DNA from 4 places in the Zoogloea sp. JDB1 genome. Region 3 is predicted to be linked to each of the others. Evidence: riboswitches for the same ligand, from Rfam matches in the RefSeq annotation. Region 3 holds a riboswitch; each other region holds the start of a gene.

Region 1 (5,102 bases), 110 kb from region 3:
GCGGCCTCCTGGCCCACCGAGGTGCAGGTGCCCGGCACCTTGCCGGCCTGGCTACCGGCGACGATCGCTTCTTCGTAGGCGCGCACCAGCATCATCTGCTCGAGAAGCCGGTGTGCATCGGGGGTTTGGGTTGCCATGACGTCTCCCGTCGTTGATCGATGGAGTCAGTCTAGGTCGCCCGAAACCCCTTGCAAATCGGGTGAAAGCTGCTTACGGATCTTTTAAGAAACGCTGAATGAATATTTAAGAAGACCTGTGCCAAGTGGCTCTGTAGTGGCCACGAATGTTGGGGGCACATCACTCGACGCTCTTCTCACTACCTGGGAAGCTGTTCCTGGATGAGAGAAATTTAAAATCAACGAAAAATATAAATTTGTTAAATACAACAAATTTCACATTAATAATAATTACCTTTTGATAAAGTACTTCAATTGCACATCCGCCCCGATGGTTCCTCTGGAGTGATCATGAAACTGACGCAACGCCTTATGGCCGCCTTGGGCACAGCCCTGTTCACGCTGATTCTCGTCGGCTTCCTGGGGATCTGGCAGTTGCGGCAGGCCAATGCCCGCTTCGATTACGTTCAGGTCAATACCTTTCCGAGTGTGCACACCCTGCTCGAAGCGCGCAGCAGCCTCACGGCCAGCCGCTTTGGCACCTACCAACTGGCGCTCGCCGTCGATAGTGCACATCGCGAGGAAATTGCCCGGGAGGTCCAGGCCGCCGATCAGAAGCTCGATGCCCAGTTGCAGAAATACGGTCGCGAGTTGATCTCGGACGAAACAGACAAGCAATTGCTGGACAAGGCGCTTCAGGCAATTGCCGACTACCGCTCGACCAGGGAAGAGTATTACCGCAAGCTCAGCGCCAACGACATGGCCGATGTTCGGGATTTCTTGCGCGGAACGCTCCGTGAGAAAGCACGGGCCGCCGGCGATGCGCTCCAAAAGGACATGGAATACAACTATGAGCTCGCCAACAAACTGAACCGCGAGAACACAGCCGATGCCGCGACTGCCCAGTGGATGACCTCTGGCTCCCTTGTTGCTGCCTGCCTGATTGTCATCATCATGGCGTATTTCCTGATCATTTCGTTCCGGACGAGTCTCGCCGGCATGCGCGACACCATTGTTCATGTGAACGACAGCCAGGATTTCACGGTCCGTGCTCCCGTGCTGCGCATGGACGAGATCGGTGAAACCGCAACAGCCTTCAACCAATTGCTCTCCAAACTCCAGGACAATTTCCGCAGCCTCGCGGAAGGTGCAAGGTCGGTCGCCGATGCAAGCCGTGAAATGGCAGTTGCATCCGATCAGGTCGCAAATGCGGCAGGCACCCAGAGCGAAGCCTCCTCCGCCATCGCCGCAACCGTCGAGGAAATGACGGTCAGCGTCAATCACGTAGGCGACCGCGCCAACGAGGCCCACTCCCTGGCCGATCAATCCGGCAACATGGCCAAGACCGGCTCAACGACCATCGATAGAACCATCGGTGATATCCGCAGCATTTCCGCCTCGGTCAGTGCCGCAGCGACTTCTCTGCGCGAACTGGGCTCACAGGGAGAACGGGTTGGCTCGGTCGTGCAGGTCATCAAGGACGTCGCCGACCAGACCAACCTGCTGGCCCTGAATGCGGCAATCGAAGCAGCCCGGGCAGGCGAACAGGGGCGCGGCTTCGCGGTGGTGGCTGACGAAGTGCGCAAACTGGCCGAACGTACGTCCAGTTCGACGCAGGAGATCTCCTCCACCATCGAGGCCATGCGCCGACACTCCGAACAGGCCGCACGAGAAATGGAAGCAGCGGAAACGCTCGTGGTGCAGAGCGTTTCCCGCGCCGACGACGCGGACAAGGCGATCAAGGAAATCGGTACGGCGGCCAGCGACACCGCCCACGTCGTATCCGAGATTTCGGACGCAATCCGCGAGCAAGGTGCAGCCAGCAACAACATCGCCGTGCAGATCGAGCGCATCGCACAGATGGCCGAAGAGGCCGCTGCCGCAGCGGAGCAATCGTCCGTCACAGCCCGCAGCCTGGACGAACAGGCCCAACGTCAGATCGCCACACTACAGCTGTACAAGGTCTGAAATCCTGGCGGATTGGACACCATCCGGGCACGACATCAACCTGATCGCCCGGGCGCCTTGGCCCAAACCATACAAATCTCATATCGACAGAGTTTTTCAACAAGGCATAGAATGCGCGGCTTCGTTGAATTCACTTCGAATTTCAGCGATCCCATGCAGCAGGTGCCCGGAATGCCATGGCATTCCGGGTTAAACGGGAACAAGGTGCGTAGTTTTTCTGCAAAGCCTTGGCTGCCCCCGCAACGGTAAGCAAGTTCAGGTACATCCCGGTCGTCCTCCCCGATGGCCAGCCACTGATCTCCTACGTGACGTCGAACACGGCGTGCGCGAAGAGTTTGGGAAGGCGATGCACTCGACATCGGTCCGATGTCACTTGCGAGCCCGGAGACCGGCCTGTTGCTCGATGTCCCTGGATCAGACCGGGGGCGCTTGCAACAGACCGTCTGCGGGGTGCAGAGGGCGGCAAAAGCACACTGCCTCTGGCACTGCCTGTCGTCTTCGCTGTGCGGACGGTCCACCAGGACGTTCGACCTCATGCCAGACGCGCAACGCAAGTTCCACCCTCCCTCGCCCCGCAGCTTCTCCCGTCGCGCCGCCATCTTCATGATGAAGCAGCGCATGCGGCCCCTGATGCTGGCCGTCCTTTCCACGTGCTCCTTCCCTGCTTTCGCAGCCGGTATTCCCACGCTGCAGGAAGTCACCGTCAACAGCAGTAGCAGGGATTTGATAGGAGTAGCCGATTCCGCGAGCGAAGGCACCGTCACCGCGAAGCAACTGGCGAACCGGCCGCTGCTTCGCCCTGCCGAAGTGATGGAGGTCGTGCCAGGCATGATCGTCACCCAGCACTCCGGCGACGGGAAGGCCAACCAGTACTTCCTGCGCGGCTTCAACCTCGACCACGGCAGCGACTTCTCGACCCACGTCATGGGCATGCCCATCAACATGGTCAGCCACGCGCACGGCCAGGGCTACATGGATCTCAATTTCCTGATTCCCGAGCTGGTCAGTACCGTGAAGTACAAAAAGGGCGTCTACGGCGCGGAGGACGGTGATTTCGCCACCAGCGGCAGTGCCCGCATCGACTACCAGCGGAAGCTGGCTGCCCCCTTCATCGACCTGACCGTCGGCCAGCACAACTACAGCCGCCTGCTCACTGCGGGCAGCACGGAGTTCAACGGCTTCAACCTGCTGGCGGGGATCGAGGTGGCCGGAAACGATGGCCCCTGGGATCAACCGGAAAACCTCGAGAAACAGAACGCCGTCTTCCGGCTGTCGTCGGGAACCGCCGCCAACGGCTTCGCCCTGACGGCCATGCTCTACAAGGCCGACTGGACCGCATCCGAACACGTGCCCGCGAGAGCCATCGCCAGTGGCGAAATCGGCCGCTACGGCACCCTGCTTCCCAACGACGGCGGACACACGCATCGCTACAGCCTGTCCGGCGAATGGGCGCTCACCGGCGAGAACAGCGCCACCCGTGCCAACGCCTACGTGATCGATTACGGGCTGAATCTGTTCTCCGCGCCCTCCGGCTATATCAGCGGCCTCGCCGGCGACCAGCATGAACAAGCTGACCAGCGCGTCGTCTGGGGGGGCGATCTCCGCCGCACCTGGTTCCTCAGCCCCGCGCTGCGGGATACCGAGCTCACCGCCGGCGTCCAGCTGCGCCAGGACCGCATCAGCAAGGTCGGCCTCTACAACACGGTCAATCGCCAGCGCACCGACACCGTTCGCGAAGACAGGATCACTGAAACAGCGTCGGGCGTCTTCATTGACGCCAGGACGCAATGGCTACCCTGGTTCCGCACCAACATTGGCGCCCGCTACGACGCTATCCGTGCCGAATCCACCGCACTGGGCGGTGCCAACAACATGACGAACGGCGGCGACGCCTCCGCCAGCCAGGCCAGCCCGAAACTGGGCGCGGTCTTTGGGCCCTTCAATCTGGTGGGTCCAACCGAGTTCTACGCCAACTGGGGGCACGGATTTCATAGCAACGATGCGCGTGGAGCCACCGCCAGGGTGAATCCCCAGGACGGCAGCGCTATCGACGCAGTTCCCCTGATCGTCAAGGCGAAAGGCAGCGAGCTCGGCGTGCGCATGGTGCCGCTGCCCGGCTGGAACAGCAGCCTGTCGGTGTGGCAGATGGACCTGGCGTCGGAACTCGTCTTCATCGGCGACGAAGGGGTCACCGAGCCCAAGGGCGCATCGAAGCGCAGCGGTATCGAATGGTCCAACTACTTCACCCCGTTCTCCGGCGTCATTGTCGATGCCGATCTGGCGCTTTCCAGGGCCCGGTTCAGGAACGAAACCAATGGCGGACGGCGTGTCCCCAACGCCATTCCGTTGGCCGCCTCGCTCGGCGTGACCTACGACGATGGCGGCACCTGGTTCGGTGGGGTCCGCATGCGCTATCTGGGCTCCTATGATCTGGAAGAAACCGGCGCCGAGAAGTCCGAGGCCTTCTGGATGACCAACCTCAAGTTCGGCTACCGCTTCAACAAGCAATGGCAGGCAACGCTCGATGTGTTGAACCTTCTCAACAAGAAGGCCAATGACATCGAATACTGGGGCGGCGCATGCACGCGCAGCGAAGCGCTCGCCGGCACCGGCGGTTGCGGTACCGGATCGGCTATCGACGGACGCCTGGTACACCCTCTGGAGCCGCGTACGGTTCGACTCGGCGTGCGCATCAGCTTCTGATTCGTGACGCCAGAAGGGCCCGAAACAAGGCGCTGGGCCCTTCCCCTCTGAAATCAAAGCCTTCGCACACGTCCAATCGCCCCTCAGGCGGCTGCGCGCAAGGTTCTGGCGGCTGCCACCATGTGGGTCAGCGCCGGAATCACTTCGGCCCACTGGCGGGTCTTCAGGCCGCAATCCGGATTCACCCACAGCCGTTCCGCCGGAATGCACTCGGCGGCTTTCTTCATCAATTCGACGATATGCGCCTCGGTCGGGATGTTCGGCGAATGGATGTCGTAGACGCCGGGGCCGATCTCGTTCGGGTACTGGAAATCG
Region 2 (5,102 bases), 970 kb from region 3:
AAACCGAAGTGGGTGCCCAGCGCGAAGGCAACCTGCGGGTACTGCTGGCGCAGGCGTTCCAGCTGGGCCTGGATGCGCTCGATCAACACGCCGGTGAACAGGTACACCGGCACCACGCAGATCTGAGTCATGCCCAGGCGAACCTGGCGCTGGACGATGGTCTCGAGGCGCGGCCAGGTGACGCCGGTGAAGGCCAGGTCCACCATCTCGTGGTCGTTGTCTTCGAAGAGCCAGCGCGCCATGCGGGCCAGTTCGCCGTTGGCGCCGGCGTCCGACGAACCGCGGCCGAGCAGGACCACGCCGGTGGTCTGCGGGTCGGGCATCGCCAGGGATTTCATCAGGCGGTCGAGTTGGCCCTGCAGCACGGCGAGGATCTCGCGGCCCATGCCCAGGTGGCGGGTGCAGCCGAAGTCCACGCCGGTGTGGCGGGCGCGGGCCTCCTCGATGGCGGCCGGCAGCTCCATCTTCACGTGGCCGGCGGCGTTGAGGATGAAGGGCAGCACCACGACGCGGCGGCTGTCGCGGGCGGCGCGGTCGAGGCCTTCGGCGAGCAGCACGTCGGCGTGCTCGATGAAGCACACCTCGATGCGCCAGGCCGGGTGGCGTTCGCGCCACTGGGCGGCGAAATGCAGGATTTCCTTGTTGCCGTCCCGGTTGCGGGAGCCGTGGCCGACGAGGAGCAGGGTGGTGTCGTTCATGCGGAAGTCTCTTCAGAAGCGGCCGAAGCCTTGCGGAAGCGGTGGCCGAAGGCGGGGTCGTAGAGCTTGGAGCGGGCCAGGGTCGGCCAGTCGGCGGCGCCCAGCGTGGGGCTGGCGATGATCATCGCCTGGCTGGCGATCTTCTCGGCCTGGCAGCGTTTCTTGATGTCGGCGAGGGTGCCGCGGACGATCTTTTCCTCGCCCGGCCAGCTGGCCTTCTGCACCACCAGGATCGGCGCGTCCTCGGCCCAGCCGGCGGCGCGCAGCGCGCGCTGCACCTCATGCAGCAGGGTGATCGACAGGAAAATGCACAGGGTCGTCCTGTGGGCGGCCAGGGCTTCCAGTTCCTCGCCCGCCGGCATCGGCGTACGCCCGGCGACGCGGGTCAGGATCACCGTCTGCGTCACTTCCGGCAACGTGAGGGTTTCGCCGGCCGCCGCCGCCGAGGCGAAGGCCGACGAGACGCCCGGGACCACCGACCATTCGATACCGGCGGCGGTGAGCGGGCGGGTCATCTCCACCAGCGCTCCGTACAGGCCGGGGTCGCCGGTCTGCAGGCGCACCACGGTGGCGTGGCGGGCGGTCTGGTCGAGGAGCCAGGCGCTCATCTCTTCCAGCGTCATGTCCTTGGAGTCGCGGATCTCGCAGCCGGGCGGCGCGAACAGCGTCGCCGCCTGATCGACCAGCGAGCCGGCGAAGAGGATCGCGCCGGCTTCTTCGAGCAGGCGGCGGCCCTTCACGGTGAGCAGCTCCGGGTCGCCCGGACCGGCGCCCACGAACCAGACCTTGCCGGCCATCAGGCAGCCTTCGCGGCGAAGCAGAAGCGCACCACCGGGTTGTCCTGGCGGCGGCCGATGGCCTGCAGGGCCAGCAGCGTGAAGATCGGCTCGACCATCACGATGGCGGCGTAGGACGAAGCGAAGGCGAGCCAGGCGGAGAAGGGCGTGGCGACTTCACCGATGGCGAGCCAGAAGCCGACCATCAGCGTCACGCCGCTGTAGAAGGCGGCGTCGAGCTTGAGGATGCTGCGTACATCCAGCTTGGCGAGGCGCTGGCCGAAGGTGGCATGCACGACCATCAGCGGCACGGCGAGGGACAGGGTATTGACGCCCAGGTGCACCAGGTCGGTCGGCTCGAAGATCAGCCCTTGGGCCAGCAGGCCAATGGCGAAGCCGAACAAGGCCGGTACGAAGCCGAGGGACAGGTAGATCGGCATGGCGCCGAGGAAGTGCAGCTCGGACGGGCCAACCTTCAGGTGGAAGGCCTGCATGAACAGCGTGAAGAAGACGCCGGCGATGAGCGTGCGGACGATCAGCTGCGGTTGCTTGAGGAGGTGGACGGACTGGCTGCCGAGCAGCGCCACGGCGGCGGCGTTGGCGGCGACGATCTTGGCACTGGCGACGTACCCCGGTTCGATGTGCATGTTTGCTTTCCTTCGTGTCGATTGAACGAAGTGCGGCAGGGCAACGGGGATGTGCAGAACAAACGCATACAGACCAGGCGGGTGCGGACCTGTGGCGGCGACGGTTCCGGGAAACAGCGGAGGGAACAGGACGGCAACGGGTCTGGGCAAGCCCATCGGTCGGATCTGCCCACACCCCGGGGCCGGTACCACACCCAATCGTCACAGGCCGGTCTTCTGGCTCGCCTTCATTCTCGTCTGCCAACCTTCCCGGGAAAAACCCAGTGGCGTAGAGCAGATTCGTCAGGCTTACAGCAGCGGGGGCTGCGCCGGAATGGTCGGGGAGAGCATGCTCCCGACGTCACCGGACTTCCCGTTTCACCTTTCCCGCAGACGCGGGGTCGGCACCCGTAACGGCGCGGAGTCTAACTGTATGTTCTTTACGCGCGCAAGCTTCCCTGGCGGCAGGCAGGGATCGATGCTGGGTTTTGCCCGTTTCGGGGATAGAATTTCCGGGACTGGGAATTTTTCACAGGGATTGGAGGGTAATCCCGCACCATTCCGGGATTGACCCAGCCCGCAGGCAGCGGAATACTTGCATCTGTAATAACCCCGGTCCCTCCAGCGGATCAATATCCCGTGGTGTCTTGACTGCCGTGCAACCCGATCCCTTTTTCCCGCCCGGCCGCGGCATGGCCTCGTCTTCTCTTCCTGACGCTTGTTCTGACAGGGACCGGAGTCGATGCGAGGACACGAATGCCGACGCCCTGGATGCGGAGGCCGAGGCCCTGCTCGCCGACATCAATTCCTTTGACCTTGAGGCAGCGCGCAAACGCGTGCAGGAGATCGACTCCCGCTACACCGGCCTGCCCCGTTCGAGGGAGACCTATCACGAGGTCCCGGGCAACGACTTCCCGCCGGTGCGCCTGGCGGGCCAGGCAGCTGCCGTTCAAAAGGACGAGGAGCCGCTGCCTACGGTGCGGAGCGGCGGTCTGCTGGACCAGTTGCGCGGTGAGGTGGAGACCCGCCAGCGGGCCGTCGAAGATGCGTTCGAACGGGTCGACGCTGCCAAGACCAGCCTGGACCGGCGCTTGCGCGCGGCTTTCGAATATTTCCACGACCTGAGCACCCAGCTCAACTATCTCAAGCCCCAGGTGGCGCGCAATTACATTTTCCTGAATGCCGACGATGCGTTTCGCAACCTGGCTTGGCTGGAGGGTTTCGCAGATTTCCGTACTCAGGCCGAGAGCGATGGCGGCCGCATCGAGAGGGTGACCTTCGGCTACACGCTGAAGGGCGGCGGTGTGCGCATCATCGAGCGTGCCGGCCATGCGGTCGAACGCCTGCGCCAGATGCTGTTCGACCTCGGGTTGCGTTTCGAATGCGTCGAGCGGCGCAATCGCCAGCGTGAGCTGGAGCTCGGCACTTTCACGGTGAGCGACGAGATCAGCGTGCAGGTGGTGTGGCGGGCCGACTTCGAGAACCGCCAGGTAGTCATCGAGTCGCGCAACCTGGAGCGCTTCGGCTTTGCCTCCTGTCGCGTGCCGGCGGACGCCATCGGCCCTGAGCTGCTGGACGAGTTCGGTCGGCTCGTCCTCGGCAAGGAAAACAGCTTCCGTTCATTCGTCGTGCGCTGAGTCCGCCGAGGCGGTGAGGGGCAGGCGCACGGTGACGGCCAGCCCCGGCCGGTCGGCTGCACCCGGGCTGTCATCCTCCACGCGCAGGCGGGGCCATCGGCGGCGCGCCGGCATCGTCTGCCTGAACATTCACCTGCACCGTCATGACGCCACCGGCAGGCGTGTAGCGCAAGGCGTTGTCCACCAGGTTGGAGATCATCGCGCGCAGCAGTAGCGGTTGGCCGCCGCTACGTTCGGGTTCAGCCCTGCTGGAGCAGGCTGGCGGCGACGGCTTCCGCGACCCGGATGCCGTCCACGCCGGCCGACAGGATGCCGCCCGCGTAGCCGGCACCTTCGCCGGCCGGGTAGAGGCCCTTGGTGTTAAGGCTCTGCAGATCCTCGCCGCGGGTGATGCGTAGCGGTGACGAGGTGCGCGTCTCGACGCCGGTGAGCACCGCGTCGTACATGTTGAAGCCGCGGATCTGGCGGTCGAAGGCCGGGATAGCCTCGCGCATCGCGGTGATCGCGTAGTCGGGCAGCGCCGTGGCCAGATCGCCGAGCAGCACGCCCGGCTTGTAGGACGGCTCGACGCCGCCCAGCGCGGTGGAGGCCTTGCCGCGCAGGAAGTCGCCGACCAGCTGAGCTGGGGCTTCGTAGGTGCCGCCGCCGAGCACGAAGGCATGGCTCTCCAGCTTGCGCTGGAACTCGATGCCGGCCAGCGGGCCGCCGGGGTAATCCTTCTCGGGATCGATGCTGACCACGATGCCCGCGTTGGCGTTGCGCTCGTTGCGCGAATACTGGCTCATGCCGTTGGTGACGACGCGGTTCGGTTCCGACGTGGCGGCCACCACCGTGCCGCCCGGGCACATACAGAAGCTGTATACCGCGCGGCCGTTGGAGGCGTGATGCACCAGCTTGTAGTCGGCGGCGCCGAGCAGCGGATGGCCGGCGTGGGGTCCGAGGCGGGCCTTGTCGATCAGTGATTGCGGATGCTCGATGCGGAAGCCCACCGAGAAGGGCTTGGCTTCCATGAAGACGCCCTTGGCGTGCAGCATCTCGAAGGTGTCGCGGGCGCTGTGGCCGAGGGCCAGCACCACGTGGTCGCTGCGCAGCTCGTCGCCGGTGGAGGTGCGCACGCCGCGCACCTGGCCGTCCTCGACGATCAGATCGGTGACGCGCTGCTGGAAGCGGATCTCGCCGCCGAGCTCGGTGATCTCGGCGCGCATGGTTTCGACCATACCGACCAGCCTGAAGGTGCCGATGTGGGGCTTGGAGACGTAGAGGATCTCCTCCGGTGCGCCGGCCTTGACGAACTCAGTGAGGACCTTGCGGCCGTAGTGCTTGGGGTCCTTGATCTGGCTGTACAGCTTGCCGTCCGAGAAGGTG
Region 3 (5,102 bases):
ATCGAACTGGTACATCAGGCCGGCGTTGTAGCCCCAGGCCCGACCGTCCCCTTTCAGCCGCCCGACCGGTGCACCGACATAGGGTGTCGCCTGCGTGAATTCGATCTTGCTGTCGACGTAATCGACGCCGAAGCCGAGGGACAGTTGCTCATTGACCCGGTAGGCGACGGAGGGATTGACGTTGATGTGGCGAATGCGGGTCTTCTGACCGGAGAAACGTCCGGCGAAGGTGCTGTCGTATTCCGTCTCGTCGGCGAAGGTCGGCCCTATCCCGAGGCCCAGCCGCCAGTCGGGCGACAAGGCATAGGCGTAGTAGATCGCCGGCACCAGGTGCGCACCGCCGCCGTTGCCGCCCGAATCGCCGACTGCATGGAAGGCGCCGGTGGGGGCACCGGTCAGTGGATTGATGACCGGCATCGGCGTGGTTCCCTCATTCGTGAAACGCGTGCTGCGGTTGATCACCGTCGTCACCGCGCTGAAGTTGTGGGTGCCCGACAGCAGCGTCATTCCGGCCGGATTGAAATAGATCGTGCTGGCATCCTCCGCAACTGCGGCTTGGCCGGCATAGGCCGTCCCAAGGCCCGAGCCGTTCTGCTCCATGAGCTGGAAGCCGGCGGCCGTTGCTGCACCGGAAAATGCCAGCCCTGTCAGGAGGCAGGGGATCAGGCGGGGCTGCACCATGTTTCGCATCGAGTCGTCTCCTTCTGTACTTTTGTAATAAGCAAGAACATCGAAACCAAATTGCGCAAACGTTCGTTTTAATTTCATGGCAAAAAAACAGCCTTGCGACCTCAAGGCTTTTCCAGCCAACTGTAGTTCAAACGTTCGTTTAATAATAAGGATGCTACTTCGAGCCGGCAAGTCTTTTTTGTGTGCCTGCACAGACAAGGGTGTCAGGGAAAGGATGGTGGGCCGCCCTTCTCAAAGGCGTTCGCCCGCTCCGCTGCAGGTCCCAGCTGCACAAAACATCACGCCGGGACCCAGGCTCAGTCAATCCGCAACGCCCCCAAACTGCGGCAACGGCGCCCGCAGGCCACCGAGCAGGAAGGACATCAGGCGCGGCAGCAGCCTGTCGAAGCGGTCCATCTCAGCCTCGTCCTCGATCTGCCAGTCCGTCACGACGCGCAACGCGTCGATGCCGGCGATCGCGAACGAGGTGGCGCCGAGCATGAAGTGGAAGCGCCAGACGATCTCGGCCTTGGGCACATCCGGCAGCGCCTTGAACAGCGCTTCCTTGTAGCGCTCGACGACGGTCCGGTATTCGCGGGCGAGAAAGGTATGGATGAACTCGGTGGGCTCGGTGAGGGTTCGCCCGAGCAGGCGCAGGAAAGTCATGCCGCCGCGGGCCTCGTTGTCGGCCAGGCGCAGCAGCGTCCCGAAAAAACCATCCACGATCTGCGACGGCTTCAACGGCTTGCCCGCCGATTCCCGCTCCAGCGCGTCGAGGATGCGCATGCGCTCATCGTTGAGCCAGTCGAGCCGCCGGCGGAAGACCTCCTGCATCAGGGACTCCTTGGAGCCGAAGTGGTAATTCACCGCTGCCAGGTTGACGCCTGCCCCGCTGGTGATCTGGCGCATCGACGTCCCTTCGTAGCCGTTCGCCATGAAGAGGCGCTCGGCCGCATCGAGAATTCGTTCGCGGGTGTCCGCATTGGGGGTTTCGACAGCTTTCGGTGCAGCCACTTCTGATACTCCGTCCTCGTACAGTCGTTTGAACATAAAGTGATCCTTACGTGGATGCAAGCACCGGAGTCAGCGCCACGAACAGCAAGCAGGTGTCCCCCCGCACATCCATCGGCCGTAACGCCTGCATCCCCATGGAGGATCAGGTGCGCTCACCCAGCGATACCCCCAGAACCAAGACCTACTATTGGTTGATCCATAAATCACCTCAATCACTAAATAGCCGATCAACGCATTGACATCCCCACCAGCCGCCGCCTACACTCCGCCCCGTCATTGGTTCCCCGCAAGGGGATGAAAAGGGAAGCCGGTGCGAGACCACGGTCTCAATGCCGGCACTGCCCCCGCAACTGTAATCGGCGAGTTTCGTGCCCCCACAGCCACTGGATGCGCTCCGGGAAGGCCGGCACGACACGCGGACCCGAGAGTCAGGAGACCTGCCATGGCCCAATCCTTTTTGCGCTTTTGGGGCGGGGTGTCCCTGAAACGAGGAGTCTTGCCGCCGTTGCGTAGTGGGCCGCCCTGCCGGATTCCCGCCATCGTGCAAAGGCAGCGCCCTCGGCTCTCCGCCCCCCGGACACGGAGAACCCGCTTTGCAGACCGCCATCCTGAAATCCCCGCCGAGCCACGCCGGCAGCCATGAATCCGCCGTCGCCGCGCTGCAGGTCATCCGCCGCAACGGGGCCGTCGTCGCCTTCAACGCCGACAAGATCGCCGTGGCCATGACCAAGGCCTTCCTCGCCGTGGAAGGCAACGCCAGCGCCGCCTCGTCCCGCGTCCGCGAGATCGTCGGCCGCCTCACCGACACCGTGCTGCGCGCCCTCACCCGCCGCCTGCCGGACGGCGGCACGGTGTCCATCGAGGACATCCAGGATCAGGTCGAACTGGCCCTGATGCGCTCCGGCGAGCACGACGTGGCCCGCGCCTATGTGCTGTACCGGGAGCGCCGGTCGGCGGAACGGGCCTCCGTGCCGGTCGACGCCGCCACCGCGACTGTCCTCCACGTGCTGGACGGCGAGCGCCGCATCCCCCTCGACACCGCCCGCCTGCTGGCCAACTGCCGGGCAGCCTGCGCCGGCCTGGGCGATGGCGTCAGCCCCCAGACCATCCTCGATCACGCCCTCCGCAACCTCTACGACGGGGTGCCCCTCGCCGACGTGGACCAGGCCCTGATCCTCTCCGCCCGCGGGCTGATCGAGCGCGAACCCGGCTACAACCAGGCCACCGCGCGCCTGCTGCTGGTCAGCCTGGCGCGGGAGGTGCTGGGCCACGGCGTGCAACTGGATGCGTTGGCCGGGCTGTACGCCGAGCAGCTGCCGGAATTCGTCGGCCGCGGGATCGCCGCCGGGCTGCTCGACCCGCGCCTGGCCGACTTCGACCTGGCCCGCCTCACCGCCGCCCTGCGCCCAGAACGCGACCTGCAGTTCGGCTACCTGGGCCTGCAGACCCTCTACGACCGCTATTTCCTGCACGAGGACGGCCGCCGCATCGAGCTGCCGCAAATCTTCTTCATGCGCGTCGCGATGGGCCTCGCCCTCAATGAGATCGACCGGGAGGCCCGTGCCATCGAGTTCTACGGGCTGATCTCGAGCTTCGACTTCATGTGCTCGACGCCGACCCTGTTCAACAGCGGCACGCGCCACTCCCAGCTGTCCTCCTGCTACCTCACCACGGTCTCGGACGATCTGGAGGGCATCTACCAGGCCGTCAAGGAGAACGCGCTGCTGCAGAAATACGCCGGCGGCCTCGGCAACGACTGGACTCCTGTGCGCGCCCTCGGCAGCCGCATCAAAGGCACCAACGGCCACAGCCAGGGCGTCATTCCCTTCCTCAAGGTGGTCAACGACACCGCCGTCGCCGTAAACCAGGGCGGCAAGCGCAAGGGCGCGGTGTGCGCCTACCTGGAGACCTGGCACCTGGACATCGAGGAGTTCCTCGACCTGCGCAAGAACACCGGCGACGAGCGGCGGCGCACCCACGACATGAACACCGCCAACTGGGTCCCCGACCTGTTCATGCAGCGCGTCATGGACAACGCCGAGTGGACCCTGTTCTCCCCGTCTGACGTGCCCGACCTGCACGAGCGCTACGGCAAGGACTTCGAAGCCGCCTACGTCGCCTACGAGGCCCGTGCCGACGCCGGCGAGCTGCGCCTCTTCAAGCGCCTGCCGGCCGTCCAGCTGTGGCGCAAGATGCTCACCATGCTGTTCGAGACCGGCCACCCGTGGATCACCTTCAAGGACGCCTGCAACCTGCGCTCGCCGCAACAACACGTGGGCGTCGTACACAGCTCCAACCTGTGCACCGAGATCACCCTCAACACGTCCGACAGCGAAACCGCGGTGTGCAACCTCGGCTCCGTCAATCTGCCCGCCCACCTGAAGAACGGCCAGCTCGACACCGACAAGCTGGCCCGCACCATCGGCACCGCGCTGCGCATGCTCGACAACGTGGTGGACATCAACTTCTACGCCACCCCCAAGGCCCGCCGCGCCAACCTGCAGCACCGGCCGGTGGGGCTCGGCATCATGGGCTTTGCCGACTGTCTGTACGCCCTCGGCCTGCCTTACGCCTCCGCCGAAGCGGTGGAGTTCGCCGACCGCAGCATGGAGGCCGTGTGCTACCAGGCCTACTGGGCCTCCACCGAACTGGCCCGCGAACGGGGCCGCTACGCCAGCTTCGACGGCAGCCTGTGGGACAAGGGCATCCTGCCGCTGGACAGCCTCGACCTGCTCGCCGAAGCCCGTGCCGGCCACCTGGAAGTGAACCGGGACAGCCGCCTGGACTGGACCGCCCTGCGCGAGCGCATCGCCCGCCACGGCATGCGCAACTCCAACTGCGTCGCCATCGCCCCGACCGCCACCATCTCCAACATCGTCGGCGTGTCGGCCAGCATCGAGCCGACCTACCAGAACCTCTACGTCAAATCCAACCTGTCCGGCGAATTCACCGTCGTCAACGAAGCGCTGGTGCGCGACCTCAAGGCCCTCGACCTGTGGGACGAAGTGATGGTCGCCGACCTCAAGTACTTCGACGGCTCGCTGGCCCGTATAGACCGGGTGCCGGACGAACTCAAGGCCCGCTACGCCACCGCCTTCGAGATCGACCCCACGTGGCTGATCGAAGCGGCGGCCCGCCGCCAGAAGTGGATCGACCAGGCCCAGTCTCTCAACCTTTACCTCGCCACCCCGTCGGGCCGCAAGCTGGACGAGACCTACAAGCTCGCCTGGCTGCGCGGCCTCAAGACCACCTATTACCTGCGCACGCTGGGCGCCAGCCAGATGGAAAAAGCCGGCGAACGGGAGCACACCGCGCCCGCCAGCGAAGACACCCCGCGCTTCTGCGCCATCGACAACCCGGAATGCGAGTCCTGCCAATGAACGCCCCCTTCAACGACTGGGACGCCCCCATGCGCCCGG
Region 4 (5,102 bases), 2.7 Mb from region 3:
AGGCCGATGGCGCCGTAGCTGCCGATCCGTGAGTCCTTCATGATCGCCAGCACCTGGTCCTTGGTCCACCCGCCGCCGAGGCCGTCGCAGGTATCCGCCCAGCCGTCCTCGTGGAAGGCGCCAGTGGCGCGGACGGTCGCTGCCATCGCCAGCACCACCGCCAGGTCCACCGGCAGCAGCTGCGCCGCCAGCCAGTAGGCCGCCGCACCGATCAGGCCGATCAGCCAGCCGACCAGCGGCAGGTAGCGCGCCGCGCGGCCCAGCTTGTCCGGCGCGAAGTCCACCCAGCCCGGCACCGGCAGGCGGCTGAAGAACGCAATGGCGATTAAGATCAGCTCAAGCTGGGCGCGGATCATGACGATGCGGCGGACTGGCAGCCGGTGGGGCTCACGCGTCCTTGCCGCTGACGCCGGCGGATTCGAAGCTGGCCATCTGGTTGAGGAAATTGACCGCCGCCTGCACCAGCGGGAAGGCCAGCGCGGCGCCGGTGCCCTCGCCGAGGCGCAGGTCGAGCTGGACCAGCGGCGCCGCGCCCAGGTGGGCCAGCTGCACGGCATGGCCGGGCTCTTCAGAGCGGTGCGCGAACACGCAGTAGTCGATAATCTCCGGGGCAATCTCGTAGGCCACCAGCAGCGCGCTGGTGACGATGAAACCGTCGATCAGCAGCAACATGCCGGCTTCGGCCGCGCCGAGCATCGCGCCGGCCATCATCGCGATTTCCAGGCCACCGTATTCGGCGAGCGCTTCCAGCGGATCGCCACGATGCCCACCCCGCGCCACGGCCTTGGCCAGCAAGGCGCGCTTGCGCATCAGGCCGGCATCGTCGAGGCCGGTTCCGCGGCCGATCACCACGTCCAGTTCGGTGCCAGTCAGGCAGTGGGTCAGCAGGGACGCGGACGCGGTGTTGCCGATGCCCATCTCGCCGAAACCGATCACGTTGCAGCCATCCGCGGCCAAGCCACGAACCAGCTCGCGGCCGCGGGCCAATGCAGCGTCGCGCTGGGCGACGGTCAGCGCCGGTTCTTCCAGATAGTTGGCGGTGCCCGGTGCCACCTTGGCGTCGATCAGGCCGGGGCGGCTGCCGAAGTCGTGGGCCACGCCGGCATCCACCACGGTAAGACCCATGCCCATCTGGCGCGCGAAGACGTTGATCGCGGCGCCCCCGGCGAGGAAATTCTCGACCATCTGCCAGGTCACGTCCTGGGGATAGGCGGATACGCCAGCCTTGGCTGCGCCGTGGTCACCGGCGAACACCAGCATGTGCGGGCGACGCAGTTCGGGGCTGAGGGTCTGCTGGATCAGTCCGATCTGGCGGGCCAGCGGCTCGAGGCGGCCGAGCGCACCGAGGGGCTTGGTCTTGGTGTCGATGCGCTGCTGGAGCGCGGGGGCGAGAGACTGGTCGGGACGGACGATGGCGTAGGTCATGGGACGCATCTGCGGACGGTGTCGAGGCCGCGGATGCTAGGACGCCCAAATCATTTGTTCAAGCGCCAGCGCCCCTGGAGGGCCGCCCCGCGACATCCGCCGGGCGGCCGCAAAGCCTTAATTGGCGCGGCTTTGCCCGCCCAGCGAACGGACCTGCAGGACGACCCGGCGGCTGTTGCGCACCTCGCGCTCCCACGCGCGCTTTAGCACGAAACGCAGTTCGTAGTCGCCAGCGACTTCGCCTATTACCGAAAAAACCTGACTGCCGTCGCGCCGCTGCGCGACCGTCGCCTGGCTTTCCTCGAGGCATACGCGGACCGCGCCGTTGGCGCCATCCACGTACCAGGTAGCGCCGCTGCCCGGGTAGGACGGCAGCGCAATGCGGCAGATCTGCCCGACGTTGCTGGCAAGGCGTTGAGTGCTCATGGTGTGGATCCCTTTTGTTTTTTTGAGGGATCGATGGTGCCGTGCAGCAAGCAGCGGCCGCTATGTGGCGGGACATCGCCGAACTGTGACCTATTACCACCCGCCCTTCAGGTCCCCTTGAGGACCAGCGGCAGGCCCGCGGCGACGAAAATCACCCGCCCGCACAGGGCCGCCACGGCCTGATTGAGACGCCCGGCCTCGTCGCGGAACAGGCGGCCCAGCGGACTCTCCGGCACCAGGCCGAGACCCACCTCATTGGCGACGAAGATCACTTTCCCCGGCAACTGCGGAATCAGCTCGAGCAACGCCGCACGCTCGCGGGCGAAGGCCGGCAGCAGCTCGGCACCGGCGGCCGACGGCAGGTTCTCGGCCCCGTCGAGCAGGTTGGCCAGCCACAGGGTCAGGCAATCGACAACCACACAGCGCTCCGGCGCTGTCGTCGCCTGCAGTGCCGCCGCCAACGCGCGGGGCGCTTCGACGACATTCCAGCCGGCCGGCCGGTCGGCCTGGTGGCGTGCGATGCGCACACACATTTCCTCGTCCAGCGCCTCGGCGGTAACGATCACATGCACGGCCAGGCCGCTGGCGGCGGCAGCCTGCTCGGCATGGCGGCTCTTGCCGGAACGGGCACCGCCCAGGATCAATTCGGATGACATAAGAGGCTCCAGCGGATTGACGCTCACGTCAACCCAATTCGGGAAGTGACTGATTTTGGTGCTATTATCGCCGCCGTTGTCGCCACAGGGCCGAATCGGTCCGGCGATACGCGTGCTCCAGGTGCTCCAGCGGCCGTCCAGGTCAGGAGTTAAACGGGAAACAGGTGCGCGTGCTTCCAAGGAAGCCGCAAGGCCTGTGCTGCCCCCGCAACGGTAAGCAAGCGCAAGGCGCATCACATAGCCACTGGGCCCGTCGGGTCTGGGAAGGCGATGCGTCCTGTCCGGTCGGCATTGTGCCGCACCGGCTCGGCTTGCGAGCCCGGATACCGGCCTCGATCACACAACAGCGGAAGTGCCACGGGGTGGTGGCAACGCGCGCGGCCGTGATCCTGTCCGGCCTTCTGCGGTACCTCCCCTGCGCTTCCACACGCAATCCACCCGAGTCGGCGGGGACGCCACCGGGTCCGGGAGAACCTGACAGATGATCATCCGACTTTCCACAGCTGCCCTGGCGGTCGCCTCCGCCTTCCCCGCCATCGCTCTGGCTGCCCCCGCCGAACAACCCACGGTTGTCGTTACCGCGACCCGTCAGGCCCAGCGTGCCGACGAGTCCCTCGCCGACGTGACCGTCATCGAGCGCGAGCAGATCGAACGCGCCGGCTCGACCTTCTCGCTGCCGGAACTGCTGGCCCGCCAGCCCGGCATCCAGATGGCTTCCAGCGGCGGCCCCGGCAAGGCCACCGACATCTTCATTCGCGGCGCCAGCCCGCGCCAGACCCTGCTGGTCGTGGACGGCATGCGCCTCGGCTCCGCCACTCTCGGCTCGCCGAGCTGGCAGGACATCCCGCTGTCGCAGATCGAACGCATCGAAATCGTCCGCGGCCCGGCTTCCGCACTGTACGGCGCCGACGCGATCGGCGGCGTGATCCAGATCTTCACGCGCAAGGGCGAAGGCGCGCCGAAGGTGGACGCCTTCGTCGGCGTCGGCAGCTACGGCACCCGCGAAACCTCTGCCGGCGTGTCCGGCGGCACCGACAAGCTGTCCTACTCGGTGCGCGGTGGCTACGCCGAGAGCGACGGCTACAGCGCCATCTACAGCAAGACCAAGCAGCCCTACTACTACAACCCGGACAAGGATCCGTACCGCAACAGCAACCTGTCGGCCAAGCTGAGCTACCGCGTGGCAGATGGCCATGAAGTCGGCGGCTCAATCCTCTACGCCACCAGCCGTAACCACTATGACTCGGGCCTCGGCTTCGACAACTTCAACGACGACGTGCAGAACGTCTGGAACCTGTACAGCCGCAACCGCCTCAGCGACGTCTGGACCAGCACCGTTCGCTTCGGCCAGTCCGTCGACGATTCGAAGGACTTCGCGTCCTACGCCCCCAGTGGCGCGTCGATCAAGACCACCCAGCAGCAATTCATGTGGCAGAACGACATCCGCCTGCCGATCGGTACCCTGCTCGCCGCCTACGAGAACCTGCACCAGAAGGCCGTCAACCAGGACACCTTCGACGTCGGCCGCTCGATCAACTCGGCCCTGCTCGGGTGGACCGCCGGCTTCGGCCCGCACAAGGTCCAGCTCAACGCCCGCCACGACGACAACAGCCAGTTCGGCGGCAAGACCACCGGCTACGCCGGCTACGGCTACCAGATCCTGCCGACGCTGCGTGTGCAGGGCAGCATCGGCAACGCCTTCCGTGCGCCGACCTTCAACGAGCTGTACTACCCCGGCTACGGCAACGTGAATCTGAAGCCGGAAAGCGCCTACAACAAGGAAGTCGGCCTGCTGTGGGAACAGCACGGGCAGAGCGTCAGCGCCACCTACTTCCGCAATCGCATCACCAACCTGATCATCAACGACCAGAACTTCATCCCGCAGAACGTCGGCAGCGCCCGCCTCGAAGGCATCAGCCTGGGCTACGGCGGCCAGCTCGCCGGCTTCGACATCGTCGCCAACATCGACTTCCTCGATCCGAAGGACCTCGACACCGGCAAACGCCTGCAGCGCCGCGCCAACAAGACCGGCAACCTAGCGATCAGCCGCAGCTTCGCGGCCCTCACCGTGGGCGCCGAATGGCAAGGCTCCGGCGGCCGCTACGACCGCACCAGCGAGGTCAACCCGATGGGCGGCTACGGGCTGGTGAACGCCTTCGCCAAGTACGCGCTGAGCAAGGAGCTGGGCCTCGAGGCACGGGCCAACAACATCCTCGACAAGCAGTACGAAACCGCCTGGGGCTTCAAGACGGCCGGCGCCAACGTCTTCTTCGGCGTACGCTACGCACCGAAATAAGCCCCATGCACGGAGGGACCATGGCCGACGGGCACGCCGCCGCCCGACATCAACCGGTGAGCATGCGCAACATGCGCATGCGCGCCCGGCTGGTCATCGCCGGCCTGATGGCGACGGCGCTGGCGGCCTTCGCCTGGTCCCTGTCGGCCGGCGCCATGCCGGTGTCCGGGCACGATCTGCTGGCAGCGCTGGGCAGCGGTGAAGGCAGCATGGAGGCGGACATCGTCCGCCAACTGCGCCTGCCCCGTGCCATCGCCGCCTTCGCCTGCGGCGGCCTGCTGGCGCTGGCCGGTGCGCTG

What was found. A riboswitch is a leader RNA that binds a small molecule or an ion and turns the genes downstream of it on or off. The one in region 3 is predicted to bind cobalamin.
Region 1: another riboswitch for cobalamin. It lies ahead of AC1PPK_RS17265 (TonB-dependent receptor); the one in region 3 lies ahead of AC1PPK_RS17760 (ribonucleoside-diphosphate reductase subunit alpha).
Region 2: another riboswitch for cobalamin. It lies ahead of AC1PPK_RS22165 (energy-coupling factor ABC transporter permease); the one in region 3 lies ahead of AC1PPK_RS17760 (ribonucleoside-diphosphate reductase subunit alpha).
Region 4: another riboswitch for cobalamin. It lies ahead of AC1PPK_RS04150 (TonB-dependent receptor domain-containing protein); the one in region 3 lies ahead of AC1PPK_RS17760 (ribonucleoside-diphosphate reductase subunit alpha).

The regions. Positions count from the first base shown of each region.
Region 1 is NZ_CM161496.1:3,811,159-3,816,260, forward strand. Features, by position in the region: gene AC1PPK_RS17255 (thiamine pyrophosphate-dependent dehydrogenase E1 component subunit alpha) at 1-137, opposite strand, end outside; gene AC1PPK_RS17260 (methyl-accepting chemotaxis protein) at 432-2,084, shown strand; cobalamin riboswitch at 2,228-2,495, shown strand; gene AC1PPK_RS17265 (TonB-dependent receptor) at 2,619-4,787, shown strand; gene metE (5-methyltetrahydropteroyltriglutamate--homocysteine S-methyltransferase) at 4,871-5,102, opposite strand, start outside.
Region 2 is NZ_CM161496.1:4,887,858-4,892,959, reverse strand. Features, by position in the region: gene AC1PPK_RS22175 (sirohydrochlorin chelatase) at 1-698, opposite strand, end outside; gene cobM (precorrin-4 C(11)-methyltransferase) at 695-1,495, opposite strand; gene AC1PPK_RS22165 (energy-coupling factor ABC transporter permease) at 1,495-2,121, opposite strand; cobalamin riboswitch at 2,311-2,527, opposite strand; gene AC1PPK_RS22160 (hypothetical protein) at 2,793-3,737, shown strand; gene AC1PPK_RS22155 (hypothetical protein) at 3,808-3,936, opposite strand; gene AC1PPK_RS22150 (NAD(P)/FAD-dependent oxidoreductase) at 3,977-5,102, opposite strand, start outside.
Region 3 is NZ_CM161496.1:3,921,958-3,927,059, forward strand. Features, by position in the region: gene AC1PPK_RS17750 (OmpP1/FadL family transporter) at 1-690, opposite strand, end outside; gene AC1PPK_RS17755 (TetR/AcrR family transcriptional regulator) at 991-1,719, opposite strand; cobalamin riboswitch at 1,943-2,142, shown strand; gene AC1PPK_RS17760 (ribonucleoside-diphosphate reductase subunit alpha) at 2,277-5,063, shown strand; gene AC1PPK_RS17765 (ribonucleotide-diphosphate reductase subunit beta) at 5,060-5,102, shown strand, end outside.
Region 4 is NZ_CM161496.1:943,079-948,180, reverse strand. Features, by position in the region: gene AC1PPK_RS04170 (adenosylcobinamide-GDP ribazoletransferase) at 1-353, opposite strand, end outside; gene cobT (nicotinate-nucleotide--dimethylbenzimidazole phosphoribosyltransferase) at 388-1,434, opposite strand; gene AC1PPK_RS04160 (protease inhibitor I42 family protein) at 1,543-1,851, opposite strand; gene cobU (bifunctional adenosylcobinamide kinase/adenosylcobinamide-phosphate guanylyltransferase) at 1,959-2,507, opposite strand; cobalamin riboswitch at 2,610-2,856, shown strand; gene AC1PPK_RS04150 (TonB-dependent receptor domain-containing protein) at 2,989-4,803, shown strand; gene AC1PPK_RS04145 (FecCD family ABC transporter permease) at 4,866-5,102, shown strand, end outside.